DNA from 4 places in the Lysinibacillus sp. Ag94 genome. Region 3 is predicted to be linked to each of the others. Evidence: riboswitches for the same ligand, from Rfam matches in the RefSeq annotation. Region 3 holds a riboswitch; each other region holds the start of a gene.
What was found. A riboswitch is a leader RNA that binds a small molecule or an ion and turns the genes downstream of it on or off. The one in region 3 is predicted to bind S-adenosylmethionine.

Region 1: linked by a shared signal. The riboswitch ahead of MY533_RS18040 (methionine ABC transporter ATP-binding protein) and the one ahead of MY533_RS12470 (Na+/H+ antiporter NhaC family protein) in region 3 are both predicted to bind S-adenosylmethionine.
Region 2: linked by a shared signal. The riboswitch ahead of metA (homoserine O-acetyltransferase MetA) and the one ahead of MY533_RS12470 (Na+/H+ antiporter NhaC family protein) in region 3 are both predicted to bind S-adenosylmethionine.
Region 4: linked by a shared signal. The riboswitch ahead of MY533_RS01510 (MetQ/NlpA family ABC transporter substrate-binding protein) and the one ahead of MY533_RS12470 (Na+/H+ antiporter NhaC family protein) in region 3 are both predicted to bind S-adenosylmethionine.

Annotation. Positions count from the first base shown of each region.
Region 1 is NZ_CP096780.1:3,847,566-3,851,250, forward strand. It holds gene MY533_RS18030 (MetQ/NlpA family ABC transporter substrate-binding protein) at 1-80, opposite strand, end outside; gene MY533_RS18035 (methionine ABC transporter permease) at 166-834, opposite strand; gene MY533_RS18040 (methionine ABC transporter ATP-binding protein) at 824-1,852, opposite strand; SAM riboswitch class I at 2,114-2,218, opposite strand; gene MY533_RS18045 (thioredoxin family protein) at 2,283-2,585, opposite strand; gene MY533_RS18050 (toprim domain-containing protein) at 2,601-2,942, opposite strand; gene gcvH (glycine cleavage system protein GcvH) at 3,384-3,685, opposite strand, start outside.
Region 2 is NZ_CP096780.1:2,467,714-2,471,398, forward strand. It holds gene MY533_RS11370 (GerAB/ArcD/ProY family transporter) at 1-552, shown strand, start outside; gene metA (homoserine O-acetyltransferase MetA) at 629-1,564, opposite strand; SAM riboswitch class I at 1,702-1,812, opposite strand; gene MY533_RS11380 (nucleotide excision repair endonuclease) at 2,008-2,379, shown strand; gene MY533_RS11385 (TrmB family transcriptional regulator) at 2,453-3,235, opposite strand; gene MY533_RS11390 (TSUP family transporter) at 3,360-3,685, shown strand, end outside.
Region 3 is NZ_CP096780.1:2,700,901-2,704,585, reverse strand. It holds gene MY533_RS12475 (MFS transporter) at 1-237, shown strand, start outside; gene MY533_RS12470 (Na+/H+ antiporter NhaC family protein) at 353-1,633, opposite strand; SAM riboswitch class I at 1,739-1,847, opposite strand; gene MY533_RS12465 (hypothetical protein) at 2,072-2,419, opposite strand; gene crcB (fluoride efflux transporter CrcB) at 2,449-2,778, opposite strand; gene crcB (fluoride efflux transporter CrcB) at 2,775-3,137, opposite strand.
Region 4 is NZ_CP096780.1:332,568-336,252, reverse strand. It holds gene MY533_RS01520 (PhzF family phenazine biosynthesis protein) at 1-501, opposite strand, end outside; gene MY533_RS01515 (pyridoxal phosphate-dependent aminotransferase) at 632-1,801, shown strand; SAM riboswitch class I at 1,976-2,080, shown strand; gene MY533_RS01510 (MetQ/NlpA family ABC transporter substrate-binding protein) at 2,167-3,000, shown strand; gene MY533_RS01505 (methionine ABC transporter ATP-binding protein) at 3,096-3,685, shown strand, end outside.

The DNA of each region.
Region 1 (3,685 bases), 1.1 Mb from region 3:
TCTTCTTTTTTACCAGCCCCACAAGCGGCTAGAGCTAGTACTAATACAGATAAAAATAAACCTGTTAATAACTTCTTCATTTTATTACTCTCCCTTTTTACTTATATTAAATATGTTAGCGGTATAAAACCGAGATAACCAAATGTTAGTAGTGTGATGCTCTTTTTAGCGTTTATCTGTTTTCGCTGTAATGAAGTCGCCAATCCATTGAATAACAAATACTACTATTAAGATTAATATAGTCGCCATTAAAGTTACATCTGAGCGATTACGTTGGAAGCCATCTAAGAATGCTAAGTTTCCTAGACCACCTGCACCGATAATACCGGCCATCGCAGTATAACCAACAAGCGCTACAGCCGTTACAGTAAGACCAGACATAAGCGCTGGTAACGATTCGGGAATTAATACTTTCCAAATAATCGTTGACGTTTTGGCACCCATTGAACGAGCCGCTTCAATAACACCTTTATCAATTTCGCGTAAAGCAATTAATACCATACGAGCATAAAATGGTGCAGCCCCAATAATTAATGCTGGTAAAGCCGCATCTGCGCCACGAATTGTGCCGAGTAAAAATTTCGTAAATGGAATTAATAAAATAATCAAGACGATAAATGGGATCGAACGGAAAATATTAACGATTGATCCTGTTAAAAAATTCACAATTTTATTGGCCCATAGTTGGTTGGGACTTGATAAAAATAATAAGATTCCAATTACTAATCCAAGTATAAATGTGATAACCGTAGAAATTGTTGTCATGTACAATGTTTCATACGTAGCGTCCCACATTTTTTCCCAGTCGACATTCGGAAAAAGACTAGTTAGCATTTGCAATCACCTCCGTTTGTACTTCGACTGTATTTAAGTAGCTAAGTGCAGCAGCAACATTGGCACCTAAGCCATCAATTTGCACAATAAGTGTACCGTACGCTCCATTTTTCGTTTGCGAAATATTACCATGTACAATACTTACTTCTACATCAAACTGTTTCACAAGATGTGAAATGACAGGCTGCTCTGTTTTTTCTCCTACAAAGATTAGCTTAACAAGTTGTCCATTAGGATAATTTGCTTTAATTTGTGCCACAGTTTCCTGTGTTTCCTTCGTATCTGTAATTTGAGAAACGAATTTTTTCGTAATGGCAGCTTGTGGAGCTTGGAATACTTGTAATACTTCGCCACGTTCTACAATTTCTCCAGCTTCCATAACCGCTACACGATGACAAATCTTACGAATAACGTGCATCTCATGTGTGATTAAGACAATCGTTAAACCTAATCGTTCGTTAATATCGACAAGTAGATCAAGAATAGCATCTGTCGTCTCTGGATCGAGTGCGGATGTTGCCTCATCACATAACAATACCTCTGGATTATTAGCAAGTGCACGAGCGATACCTACCCGTTGTTTTTGTCCCCCCGATAGTTGTGATGGATATGCTTTTTCGCGCCCATCCAAGCCAACTAGTGTAATCAATTCTTTCACACGTGCTTCACGTTTTGCCTTTGGCACACCTGCGATTTCGAGTGGGAAAGCGATGTTTTCTGCAACAGTTCTAGACCAAAGTAAATTGAAATGCTGGAAAATCATACTTACCTTTTGTCTAGCATCCCTAAGCTTTTGCCCCTTTATGGATGAAAACTCTTGATTGTTAACCGTCACCGTACCAGATGTAGGCTTTTCTAACCCATTTAACAAGCGAATCATTGTACTTTTACCAGCGCCACTATAGCCGATAATGCCGAAAATTTCACCTTTTTTAATAGAAAGGTTGACGTCTTTAACTGCTGTTAATTCGCCATTCGTAGTTTTGTATTTCTTCGTAATATTTTGAAGATTAATCATAGCGAATTCTCCTTTTCTCATATCAATTATGCCTCGTTAAGGTCACTCAGTCGTTTTTTTGTTGTTGCTGTCGCTTCGCTTTCGCACAGATAAAAACCGTGTTGCTGTCGCTTCGCTTTCGCACAGATAAAAACCGTGTTGCTGTCGCTTCGCTTGATCGCCACAGGACATGACATTCTTAGAACTGAGTTCCTCTATTAAAAAAACCCCTTCACTTATAGACAAGTAGAAGGGGTCACGTAACTTATACGCTAAACCGTTCTCTCATCTTTCAAAGATAAATCTTTGGGTGATTTGGCACCTTTTCACGTTTGTGATGGTTGCCGGGCTTCATAGGGCACTTCCCTCCGCCGCTCTTTATAAGAGTTCGATATATTTATTGTTTTTTTAATATATTTGTTACTTTACCACGCGATTAATATTCCGTCAATTAATTTTTTAACAATTCGTATAAATACGGTACAGATTGAAAGGCATAAACCTTTGCTGTCATTTCTCCGCCTTCATATACGAGTAAACATGGTACACTTTCGATTTTATTATCATAAGCTATTTGCTCTATAAAATTTATATTCGCTTTACCAATCTGTAGTTGTGGCAACAATTGTTCAACTACCATCATCATTTTCGATGCAACTGCGCACGTTCCACACATTGGCGTATATAAATAAAAGGCAGCTTTTTCACCGGACTGGATAGCCGCGTTCCACTGCTCTGTTGACCATTCTTCCATCTTTTTCACGCAACCTTACAAAATATACTCATTATGGATTGAGAAATGTGCACGAAGCAATATAGCCGCTAACACTTTCCTCGGAGTTGTCTCAACTTCCTTATATGTTGGCATCGTTCGTAAATGCTCAGCCTCTGGATAATGTCTGTCCATTAATGCCCGTAGCTTATTACCTGATGTATCTGCATCAAAAAATGTATAAAGCTCACAACCCTCATATGGATCGAGTAGCTCTTCTAATTGATGCACACCAATTGTACCATTTGTACAAAGTATTTTTACGTCTTCATTTAAAATAGGTTCGATTTGAAGTTTATCCGATCGGCCTTCTACAATTAAGCATTTTCCCTCGAACATCACGCCACCCCCATTTAGACATAGCCCTTATAATTCATTATATCAATAAACCTTATCGTTGATACAGTTAGATACCTATTAATAAAGAAATATACTTGCATTTACTTCACCAACAATAGTGGGAGAATGCATGAGGATAATAAAAAAACGTCGGTAGTTTCCGACGTTTTTCTAATTAATTATGCCTCGGCATAATTGCGTCCGAAATCGACTTTGCGCTTAGGCCTACACGATGGCCGACGCGATGTCGTTCATTTCGGTAAAACCACAAGGACGTGGTATTTTTACCGATGCAGGTCAGTTAACCATAATCGCATGCATGCGATGATCTTAGGCTAACATCCTTTAAGCACACCTTTCCGATTCCGTGACATCCGCCGGAGGCTGTAACTTCTTGTTGCTAATGTTTAGGCACCTGCTATAAGAAGCTAAAGGCTTGTCTTATTCTGCAATCATTTCTTCGTATTGCTCAGCTGTCATAAGCTTGTCAATTTCTGAAGCATCAGCAGGCTCTACAACGATCATCCATGCTTTTTCATATGGTGATTCATTAACGAATTCTGGGCTATCTTCTAAATCTGCATTTACTTCAACTACTGTACCTGAGATTGGTGCGTATAATTCAGAAACTGTTTTAACAGATTCTACGCTACCGAATGGATCATCAGTTTTGATTTCGTCGCCAACTTGTGGAAGTTCAACGAAAACGATATCTCCAAGTTCAGCTTGTGCGAAATGAGAAA
Region 2 (3,685 bases), 230 kb from region 3:
CGACCGCTCATTTTCCCATTCGGAATGATTATCCTTGGACTTTCACAAATTATTCATCCTAGTATCATTCATTCAGAAATTTACAATAGAGAAACGTGGCCTATTTTTTCTTCTATTTTCGCAATCTTCTTACCATTAGTTTTATTACTTATCGCGAAAATCCGCAAAATTAACGGTAATGCTACTCAAAGTGCAGGTAGCAATAATAATGATAATTCTACTCAAAATAGTAGTAGTAACAATGCCGGTAATGCTACACAAAATGAAAGTAATAGTAATAACGATAATTCTACTCAGAGTGATAGTAGCAATAATAGCGGTAATGCTTCTCAAAATGAAAGTAATAGTAATAACAATAATTCTACTCAAAGTGGTAGTAGCAACAATGGAGGAAATACTTCACACGATGAAAGTAGTAGTAATAACTCTACTCAAAGTGATAGTAGTAGATATAGTGAAAATCCTTCACCGAGCAAAAGTGAGAACGCTTCAAGCAATACTACACAGAATGATAGCGATACTGGCAATACCCCAAACAGTGATAAAAATTAAATTTACAGTATAAAGGCATAAAAAATGATGACCCTCTCCAATCAAGGTCATCATTTTTAATTGCTATTAAATGGCATTAAATATGATATTCAATTTGATCGACGAAATCCCATTCGTATGGTGTTTCTTGGTAAACATAGTAGTTCAACCAATTGGAGAATAATAAATGTGTATGGGCACGCCACGTATTAATCGGTTCATTTGCGGGATTATCATGTGGGAAGTAATTCACTGGTACCTCAATATCTAATCCTTTCGCAACATCTCGACTATACTCATCAGCTAAAGTCGTTGCATCATATTCAAGATGGCCCGTAATCATAATGTTTTTATTATCTTTAGATTGCACAATAAAAACACCAGCATCTTCAGAATAAGAGAGTAAGCGTAAATCAGGATGGCTAAGTACTTCTTCAATTGATACAGATGTATATCGTGAATGTGGTGCCGTAAATGAATCACTAAAGCCTCGTACTAAATCCACTGTTAAATCCGTAATGACATGAGAATATACACCTGAGCATTTAGCAGGAAGTCCTATTTTACCGATACCGTAATGATGGTATAACGCCGCCTGTGCACCCCAACATATATGTAAAATCGATGTTACGTTTGTCTTAGACCAATCCATAATTTCTGAAATTTCCTGCCAGTAGTTCACTTCTTCAAATTCCATTTTTTCTACTGGTGCACCTGTAATAATCATACCATCATAACGGCGATGACGGATTTGATTGAAGGTCGTGTAAAATAACTGTAAATGTGATTTACTGACATTTTTCGATTCATGCGTAGCTGTATTTAAAAATGTAATATTTACTTGTAACGGTGTATTCCCCAATAATCGAAGTAATTGAAGCTCTGTTTTTTCCTTTTCTGGCATTAAGTTCAAAATTAATATATTTAACGGACGGATTTGTTGCGTCTTCGCTCTGTCCTCTTCCATTACGAAGATTTTTTCCTCACGTAAATGTTCTCCAGCTGGTAAGTTTTTCGGAATATTAATTGGCATCTTGCATTCCCCTCTCTTTTATTTCTTTTGTTACATTCAATGCACGGGCCCTGCGCAAAGTCAAATATCAAACGATGAAATTAAAAAATCCCCCTCATTCCATATGAGATAGAATGAGAAGGATTTTTCCACGTTCACTCTTATCTCTCAAAGGACAAATCCTTTGCTGGAATTAGCACCTTTCTAACTTTCGTTAGAGGTTGCTGAAGCGTCATCGGGCCAAATCCCTCAACTTCTCTTGATAAGATTATTTAATTAAAAAGAATTGTAACATGAACAATTAAGAATATCAATAATACATAGAATATTTTGTTATTAATCATGCATGTCATGATGTCATTTGTTTAACACTAAACTTGAATGTTTACATTCATTATTTGATGGTAAACATGTTGTACTTATGTTAACATATACCTTTAGTAACAGAGAGGAACGTGAATAGTTTGATTAAAATTGATTTTCCAAAACCAGATGTAGTAATTCGCCAACGCGAACAAGATTTAAAGCCAGGAGATGTACCAATCACACCATACCATGGTTTTATCGACTTCCATAAAATCACTCGTGAAAAGGGTGGTATTTTCTTATTCTACAATGAAGAGAACGAACTTTTATTTGTAGGTAAAGCACGTAAAATTCGTCAACGTATTAAAAAGCATTTTGAGGACAATGTGTCACCGATGAAAAATCATCGTGATGAAGTTTTCAAAATTGAAGTGTATGAAGTGGAAGATCCAATGGAACGTGAAATTTATGAAACGTACGCGATCAATTCATTCCGCGCTAAATACAATGTCGATAAAGTATTTTATTAATAATTAACGAAAAAAAGAATCTGCTCGCCTTATGAAATGTACATGGAGGCTTGCAGATTCTTTTTCAATATTTTCATTCTAAAAAAAATGCTTTACGTTCTTTCGTAATCCATTCCTCAAGCTCCGTATCATCGCGCTTTAAAAGGCGATTAATAAGCACGTCATGCCAGATATAATCCTCTAATAAATAAATATGAACAGGATCATTGGTAATAAAAGCGGTTTCATGATGTGCTGGAGAGTGACCATAAATCATATCTTGACCATCTACAGACAAAATAAACCAATGTGGCGTAGAAGTTTTTCTCGTATATTGTGTAGTTCGATGCTGGTCTAAGGGTGAAACATTTTCATCCACATTCAATGTAATACCATGAATCGGAATATGCTGTGCGACCTCTTGTATAGCTTCTCGTAATTCCCCATACATATCTTCCCACATCGATAATATAACTTTTTTCTCCGCTTTTTTTAATAATGACTGACAATAATTAACGATTGCCTCTTTTCCTTTTATCGTGACAACTTTATGCTCCGCTTCCTGCTCTTTTACTTCTAATTTTTCTAATTGATCACTAATCGATGTGAAATTCGATTGCCAACGTTGCTGAATTTGCTGTAAAAACACAGCGACAGGAATGGAAGAGTATATCGTTTGATCTGCCGTTTCTTCTTTTAGTACTAACCCTTTTTCAACAAGTACATCAAGTATGTCGTATATTCTTGCACGAGGGATACCGGAGTTTTTACTTACTTGATAGGCACTAACATGACTATTTTGTACGAGTGCAATATAGGCCTTCGCTTCATATTCTGTGAATCCTAGTTCTTTTAATTGCGCGATTAATTCAACCATTCGATCCCTCCATTTCCTTTATTATAAGTTAAGGCTATAAAGATAAGCCAATAAAAAATAATTCTTTACAGCAAAGTGAAATTTAGTTACTATTTCGGTAGTAACTATCGAAAGAGGTGTAAACATGCTATTTGAAGTAGATGTAAATGTAGTCATATTATTAATATCTTTTGGATTTTTAGCCGCCTTTGTGGATGCAGTCGTTGGGGGTGGAGGCTTAATTGCGTTACCTGCCCTTATGTTTGCTGGTTTAAATCCAGCAGCTGCAGTAGCCACTAATAAACTTGCCGGCACCATGGGTTCTTTAACATCAACCATCTCTTTTTATCGATCTGGTCAGCTAGAAATTCGTTCAGTTATTAAATACTTTCCCCTCGCCTTTGTGGGATCACTTTTTGGTGCATGGACCGTTCATTTAATTAATCCTGAATTACTAAAACCACTTATGCT
Region 3 (3,685 bases):
GCCCAGTTTTCAGCTGTAGTTTCAGAAATAGCCGAGGTTGATTATGTAGGTACAGCCCTTACTTTTCAAATGTGTATTGGTTTCTTACTTACTATATTTTCAATAAACCTAATCCCGATTATACAGGGGATTATTGGTTGGGAGTGGGTCTTTACAATATTAGCGATTGGACCTATTCTTGGAATTGGATTTATGGTCAAATATAGACGTTACGAAATAACTAATGAGAAAGTATAATTTGTAATTTTTAACTAGTATCTTTATCAAAATAAAAAATCCAATTGTTTTGATTATTTCTTGCAAAACAATTGGAGTAATTTAGTGGTAAATCAATGTTTTTTAAGTATGGAGCTCAGGCTTTCTTTCCTTTCGGGTATCCGATGAGGATAGCGATGGTTCCGCAAATTCCTATAAGGACTGGATAGAATGAGTATTGCAACATGCTCACTGGTGAAATTCCGGCTACACTTGCGGCTGCCAGGAATTGGGCTCCGTATGGTAGAAGTCCTTGAATCGTACAGGAGAAAATATCTAATATACTTGCGGACTTTCTTGGCTCAATTTCATACTGTTCAGCAATATTTTTTGCAAGCGGACCAGCAATTAAAATAGCAATCGTATTATTGGCCGTCGATAAATTAGTTAGGCCTACTAGACCTGCAATACCAAATTCAGCACCTTTTTTCGATTTAATCCTTTTTGTTGCAAGGTGAAGTAGAAAGTCAATCCCTCCGTTATACTTTATAACTTCCACCATTCCAGCTATTAATATCGCAAGGAATGCCATTTCATACATGCCTGCCATTCCTTCACCGATCTTTTGAAAAAGGCTCATTAAATGATAGCTGCCATCCGCTAAGCCAACAGCCCCGGCGAGAACAATTCCAGATGCTAGAACAAGGAAAACATTCATTCCAGCTAACGCTAAAATAATGACCAAAATATAGGGAACAATTTTTACCCAATTATAGCTTAAATGCTCCACTTGCGCAGTTTCACCCATTGTAATGAACCCTAAAATAAGACTCGTTACAATAGCTGCCGGCAAGACAATCCAAAAATTCACCTTAAATTTATCCCTCATTTGTGCACCTTGTGAACGAACGGCAGTAATGGTTGTATCTGAAATAAAAGATAAATTATCGCCAAACATCGAACCGCCAACAATTGCTGCCATTACTAAAGCCATAGAAAGTTCGATATGCTCGCTTATGCCAACTCCAATGGGCGCTAGCGCAACGATCGTTCCCACTGATGTCCCCATTGATAGGGAGATAAAGCAGGCAATGATGAATAAGCCTACGACAAGTAGATTTGGCGGAACGACCGATAAAGCAAAGTTTACAGTGGAATCCACTGCCCCCATGCCTTTTGCTACCGCTGAAAAGGCCCCAGCCAAAAGAAAAATAACAACCATTAGCATGACATTTAAATTTCCTGCGCCTTTGCAAAAAATATCAACCTTTTGCGCAAACGATTCTTTTCGATTCATCGCTAAAGCGACAGCGCCTGAAATGGAAATGGCTACAATGACAGGAAAGGCGTAAAAATCACCTGTAATAACCCCTGAGCCAATAAATAAAATCAAAAACACAACAAATGGGATTAGCGCCCATGGATTCTCTTTCTTCATGTCTACCTCCAAAAATAAAATTGGACACGTCTTTTGTCCATTCTTTTTACGAAAAAAGGCCTCTTCTTGTCCAACAAGAAGAGGCCTTATATCTATAAAACACTCCTCTTATCTATCAAGCCTTTGCCTGCTGGATTTGGCACAGTAACTTAAAATCATAAGTTCCGCTGCCGAGATTTCATCGGGCCAGTCCCTCCATCTCTCTTGATAAGAAGCAAAATATTATTTTTTTCACAATAATAAATATTAAAATAAAAATTCAATATTTGCAACATATTTTTATTTAATTTTTATTTCAAAGCTATATTCTGAAAAGTTTTTGAGGTAAATTTCCATAATGTGCGTAGAGTACCTCAATTTAACAGTTGTAGGGAATAAAAGAAGTGTTGCAGCAATTGCAACTTTAAAAGGAGGCGCCCCTTGGACAGCAAAGGGCGTCTAAAACATTTGTGGTAAAAATTCCGTCATAAAGCGTTGATTTTTACGTAGCCATATTTTTAAAATCATACGATGTGTTAGAAGTCGTTGTCTTTTTTGTGGTCTAGCCTTGGCCTCTATTAAACTTTGTAGTAGAGTACATGTTTCTGTTGCAAATGCTTGAGGATCAACGAGGACGTCAAGCTTATAATCAATTAATTGTACCGCCTGTACCTTTGCAAGTAATTGTGCAAAGCGTGTATTCATTTCTAGAGAGTTTTCTTCTAGTTCTAGATCGATTAAACTATATAGTGTTTGTTCAATGTCAGCTTCAAGCGCTTGTAATTGTTCAATGGATGGCTGTGTCAAAAAATCACCTCTAGTTTTTTAAAATGCGGCTATACAAGGTAAAAGCCAAGTGCAGCGAAAAATAAGCCGAATATAACTGTAGTGCTTATATAAACAATCGCTTGTCTCCATTTTTGCTGCTCCAAGAGCGTCAAACATTCAAAACCGAATGTCGAAAAAGTCGTATAGGCTCCTAAAAAACCAATCCCTATAAAATGCCAAATCCAATCACTTAAATGTAGCGCAAATAAAAAGCCAAGCGCAAAAGACCCTGTTATATTAATAAAAAATGTTGCCCATGGGTATGTATGGACAATCAATTTTCCTAGATAAAATCGTGTTAGTGCACCTAAAAATCCACCGATACCAATAATTATCATACGATGCGCCCCTTTGCTAGTTTAAATCCTAGCCATGCACAAGCTAAACCGCCAAAAACACTTACTAACATATAAAGAACGGCTTGTAGCCATTTACTATCCTGCAAAAGGAATAGTGTTTCTAAAGAAAATGTCGAAAAGGTTGTAAAGGCACCAAAAAAGCCAGTACCAATTCCTATAATAACAGGCGTTCGCTTTGTAAACATAGTAAATAGCCACGCTAAACAAAAGCAGCCAATTAAGTTCATACAAAGTGTCGCAAATGGAAAACCACCGTTATTTGAAAGTGCTTGGCCAAGGCTATATCGACAGATGGCACCTAAAAATCCGCCAATTCCAACAGCTAAAAATGATTTCACAGTAAAGACTCCTTACTAAAATATCTATATTGAAAAGTGTATCATGTGCACACCATTTTAGATATATTTCTACCAGTTATATTGAATCAAAAAAATCACCGTTTTACGTTCCAAAATACTTCGTAGGTAAAGTCCCTATATCATAGCAAAATTATAGTTTCAAATACGATTACATCGTTCAATTGAAATCTCCGTCGATGGAAAACACAATAATACAAAAATAATTATTACAATAGAGCTGGTGCCTTCAAAAGCACACTGTAAAGTTCAAAACAATAATTGATGTTTAAGTTTGACGCTCGTGTCTCTTATATTCAACTTGCACCGATGGATGTTGGCATGAGCGAAGAGGAATGGCATTTTTTACACCCTTAATGGAAAGCAGGGGACAGTCTCCGTGTTTACTATTCTTTAATTTTTTGGGGGAGGATGGGCGATAAATTAAAGTTAGGTGATAAATTAAAAAGTTAGGCGGAAATCTAACGATCAATTGCTGGAAGCCCCTCTCGAACTAGATTTGTTCGTTTAGGGTCTTCCAGAATTGAAAA
Region 4 (3,685 bases), 2.3 Mb from region 3:
TTGAAAATCAGCTTTGAAATCTGCAATATACTCTTCGTGACTTAACTCCACTATATAATCCAATTCTGTTTTCCCTACATATGTTGGTTTCATCCCTAGCCATTCTTCAAGCCCCAAAGGACATTCAATCTCTTCTAACTGATACTTTTGAATTGTTATTTCAACTAATTCATTGAACCAATTTGCTTGCAAAGGGCCACTTACAGTCTGGAATATAATCGAAGAATTGATAGGTACAATCCCTTGTTTCCAAAGTAAAAACGCGCTAGCGATTGTTCCGTGTCCACAAATCGGTATTTCCTTTGCTGGCGTAAACCATCTAAGAAAAAAATGATTATCCTTCCTTTGAACAAAAGCTGTTGTTGGTACCGGGATCTCTTGAGCAATTTTCTGCATGGTCGACTCAGGTATCGTTGAATCAAGTAAACATACTGCTGCGGGATTTCCCTTGTAAAGCTCTGTAGTAAAAGCATTGACGATAAAATACGAGACTTTGTGCAATTTTCCCACCTCATTTGCGTCACTTTTGATTTTTCGTTAACTGAAAATACTCTAGACAATTACTAAAAAAAGTAATATTATGTGCATCATATCTTCAATAATTATTATATTCTGAAAAAGGTGGACGTGCATGGAATTCTCAAAAAAACTACAGCAACTCCCAACTCAATTTTTTGCAGCACTTGTACAAAAAGTAAACGCTGCTCTTGCTGAAGGACGTGATGTTATCAATCTTGGTCAAGGTAATCCAGATCAACCCACCCCTTTACACATTATTAAAGCATTACAGGAGGCGGCAGAAAATCCTCAAAATCATCAATACTCTCCATTTCGTGGCATAGCAGAATTACGCCAAGCAGCAGCAAGCTTCTACAAACGTGAATACAATGTGGACATTGACCCTGATACAGAGGTTGCTATTCTCGGAGGTACGAAAATTGGTCTTGTTGAGCTACCGTTAGCTGTTTTAAACCCCGGTGACACTATGCTATTACCTGACCCTGGATATCCAGATTACTTATCTGGTGTCGTATTAGGTGATGTTAATTTTGAAGTTATGCCTCTTTTCGCAGAAAATGATTTCCTGCCAGATTATACTGCTTTAGCCGATGAAGTAAAGGAAAAGGCGAAGTTGCTGTACTTGAATTACCCGAATAATCCAACTGGCGGTACTGCAACATTGGAATTTTTCGAGGAAACAGTACGCTTTGCAAAAAAGCATAATATTATCGTCGCACATGATTTTGCCTACGGAGCGATTGGATTTGACGGCCATAAACCTGTCAGCTTCCTGCAAGCTGATGGTGCTAAAGATGTCGGTATCGAAATGTATACATTATCCAAAACGTATAATATGGCAGGCTGGCGCATTGGTTTCGCGGTTGGTAACCCCGACATTATCGCAGCTATTAACCTTATGCAAGATCATCTATTTTGTAGTCAATTTCCTGCCGTACAACAAGCCGCAGCAGTTGCGCTTACTGCTTCCCAAAGTTGCGCGGATAAGCTAAGAGCGACCTATGAGCGTCGACGAAACGTCCTGATTGAAGAAGCTCAGCGAATTGGTTGGCAAGTTACAGCACCAAGAGGCTCTTTTTTTGCATGGCTCCCTGTTCCACTAGGTTTTACGAGTGAACAATTTGCCGATATATTGCTCGACAAAGCTGATATAGCAGTAGCTGCAGGCAATGGCTTCGGTCAATATGGTGAAGGCTTTGTACGAGTTGGTTTACTTGTTAGCGAAGACCGCTTACGTGAAGCGATCAGCAGAATTGAAAAATTAAACTTATTTAACCTGTGAACATTTCAATCAAAAACTGTTCCATTAGCTCAAACTTGCTATAGGGACAGTTTTTTCTCTCTTCTTTCGCGACTAAACATTAAAATAAAATGAAAAATTTTAAAAATTCAATTGACTTACTATATCCTATAATTTATATTAGTTCTATCGGATTTACAAAAAAATATTATAAATCTCTTATCAAGAGTAGCTGAGGGACTGGCCCTATGAAGCTCGGCAACCTCCTTTTTTAAGGAAGGTGCTAATTCCAGCAAACAATCATTGTTTGAAAGATAAGAGAGGACAATTTTTCATGAGCCTCTCTTAATTTTTAAGAGAGTTTTTTTATTTTTATTACCGATAAAACAACTTTGGAGGTATGTTTCATGAAAAAGAAAAACAAGATTTTATTAGGTTTAGCAAGTCTTACATTAGTAGCAGCATTAGTGGGCTGTGGTACTAAAGAAAATAGTAAGGATAGTCAAAGTAAGACTATTAATGAAAATAAGATTGTAGTAGGTGTAACTTCTGGTCCACACGAACAAATTGCAGAGGCTGCAGCAAAAGTTGCCAAAGAAAATGGCTTAGAGGTAGAACTAAAAACGTTTTCTGATTATGTTTTACCAAATACATCGTTAGCCGAGGGTGATCTTGATGTAAACAGCTATCAACACGAGCCTTTCCTCGATGCATTTAACAAAGATCACAAAACAGATTTAGTGCCAGTAGGAAAAACAATTTTAACTCCTATGGGCATATACTCCGAGAAATATAAATCATTGGATGAAGTTCCAGATGGTGCTACATTCGGATTACCGAATGATCCAACGAACGGGGCTCGTGCTCTATTTGTCCTTCAAGAGGCTGGCATCATTAAATTAAAAGACGGTGCAGACTTAACAGCATCTATTCGCGATGTGGAAGAAAACAAAAAGAATTTGAAATTCATTGAATTAGAGGCTGCACAAATTCCTAAACAGCTTAGTGAAGTAGATGTAGCTGCCATTAATACAAACTTCGCTCTTGATGCTGGCCTTAATCCTAAAAAAGACTCCATTCTTTTAGAATCTACGGACTCTCCATATGTGAACTACATTGTGGTGCGTGCTGAAAACGAAGATGACCCAACGATCAAAAAATTTGTTGAAGCTTATCAATCTGATGAGGTACGCAAATTTATTGAAGAAAAATTCCAAGGCTCCATAATTCCAAGCTGGTAAGTGACGATTAAGTATTTCAAGAATCTGCGAGACTCCTACAGGAAAGCTAGCAGATTCTTGCTTTATCGAAGGACTTAGAAAGGAGATATCACCTTATGATTCAACTAGAAAATATAACAAAAGAATTTAAAACTAAAAATGGTATCGTCAAAGCAGTAGATGGTATTAACCTGCATGTTAAAAAAGGTGAAATCCATGGGGTTATTGGCTACAGTGGTGCAGGAAAGAGTACCCTTATTCGCTGTGTGAATTTATTAGAACGTCCAACAACAGGAAAAGTATTCATCGATCATGTAGATATTACTTCCCTTTCTCTAAACGACCTTCGCAAAACTCGGCAAAAAATCGGGATGATCTTCCAGCATTTTAACCTTTTAAAAACAGCGACTGTTTACAACAATATCTCGATACCATTAAAGCTTCTTGGCTATAACGACTCTGAAGTAAAAAAACGCGTTGCAAAATATGCAGAAATTGTTGGTCTAACGGAGAAATTAGATAGCTATCCTAGCCAGCTTTCAGGTGGTCAAAAGCAACGTGTCGCTATTGCACGTGCCCTTGCCCAGGAGCCTGAGATTTTGCTTAGTGATGAAGCGACAAGTGCACTCGACCCCGAAACAACAGACGCCATTCTTGAGCTTCTCCTGAAAATTAATCGTGAGCTAGGTATCACTATTTTACTTAT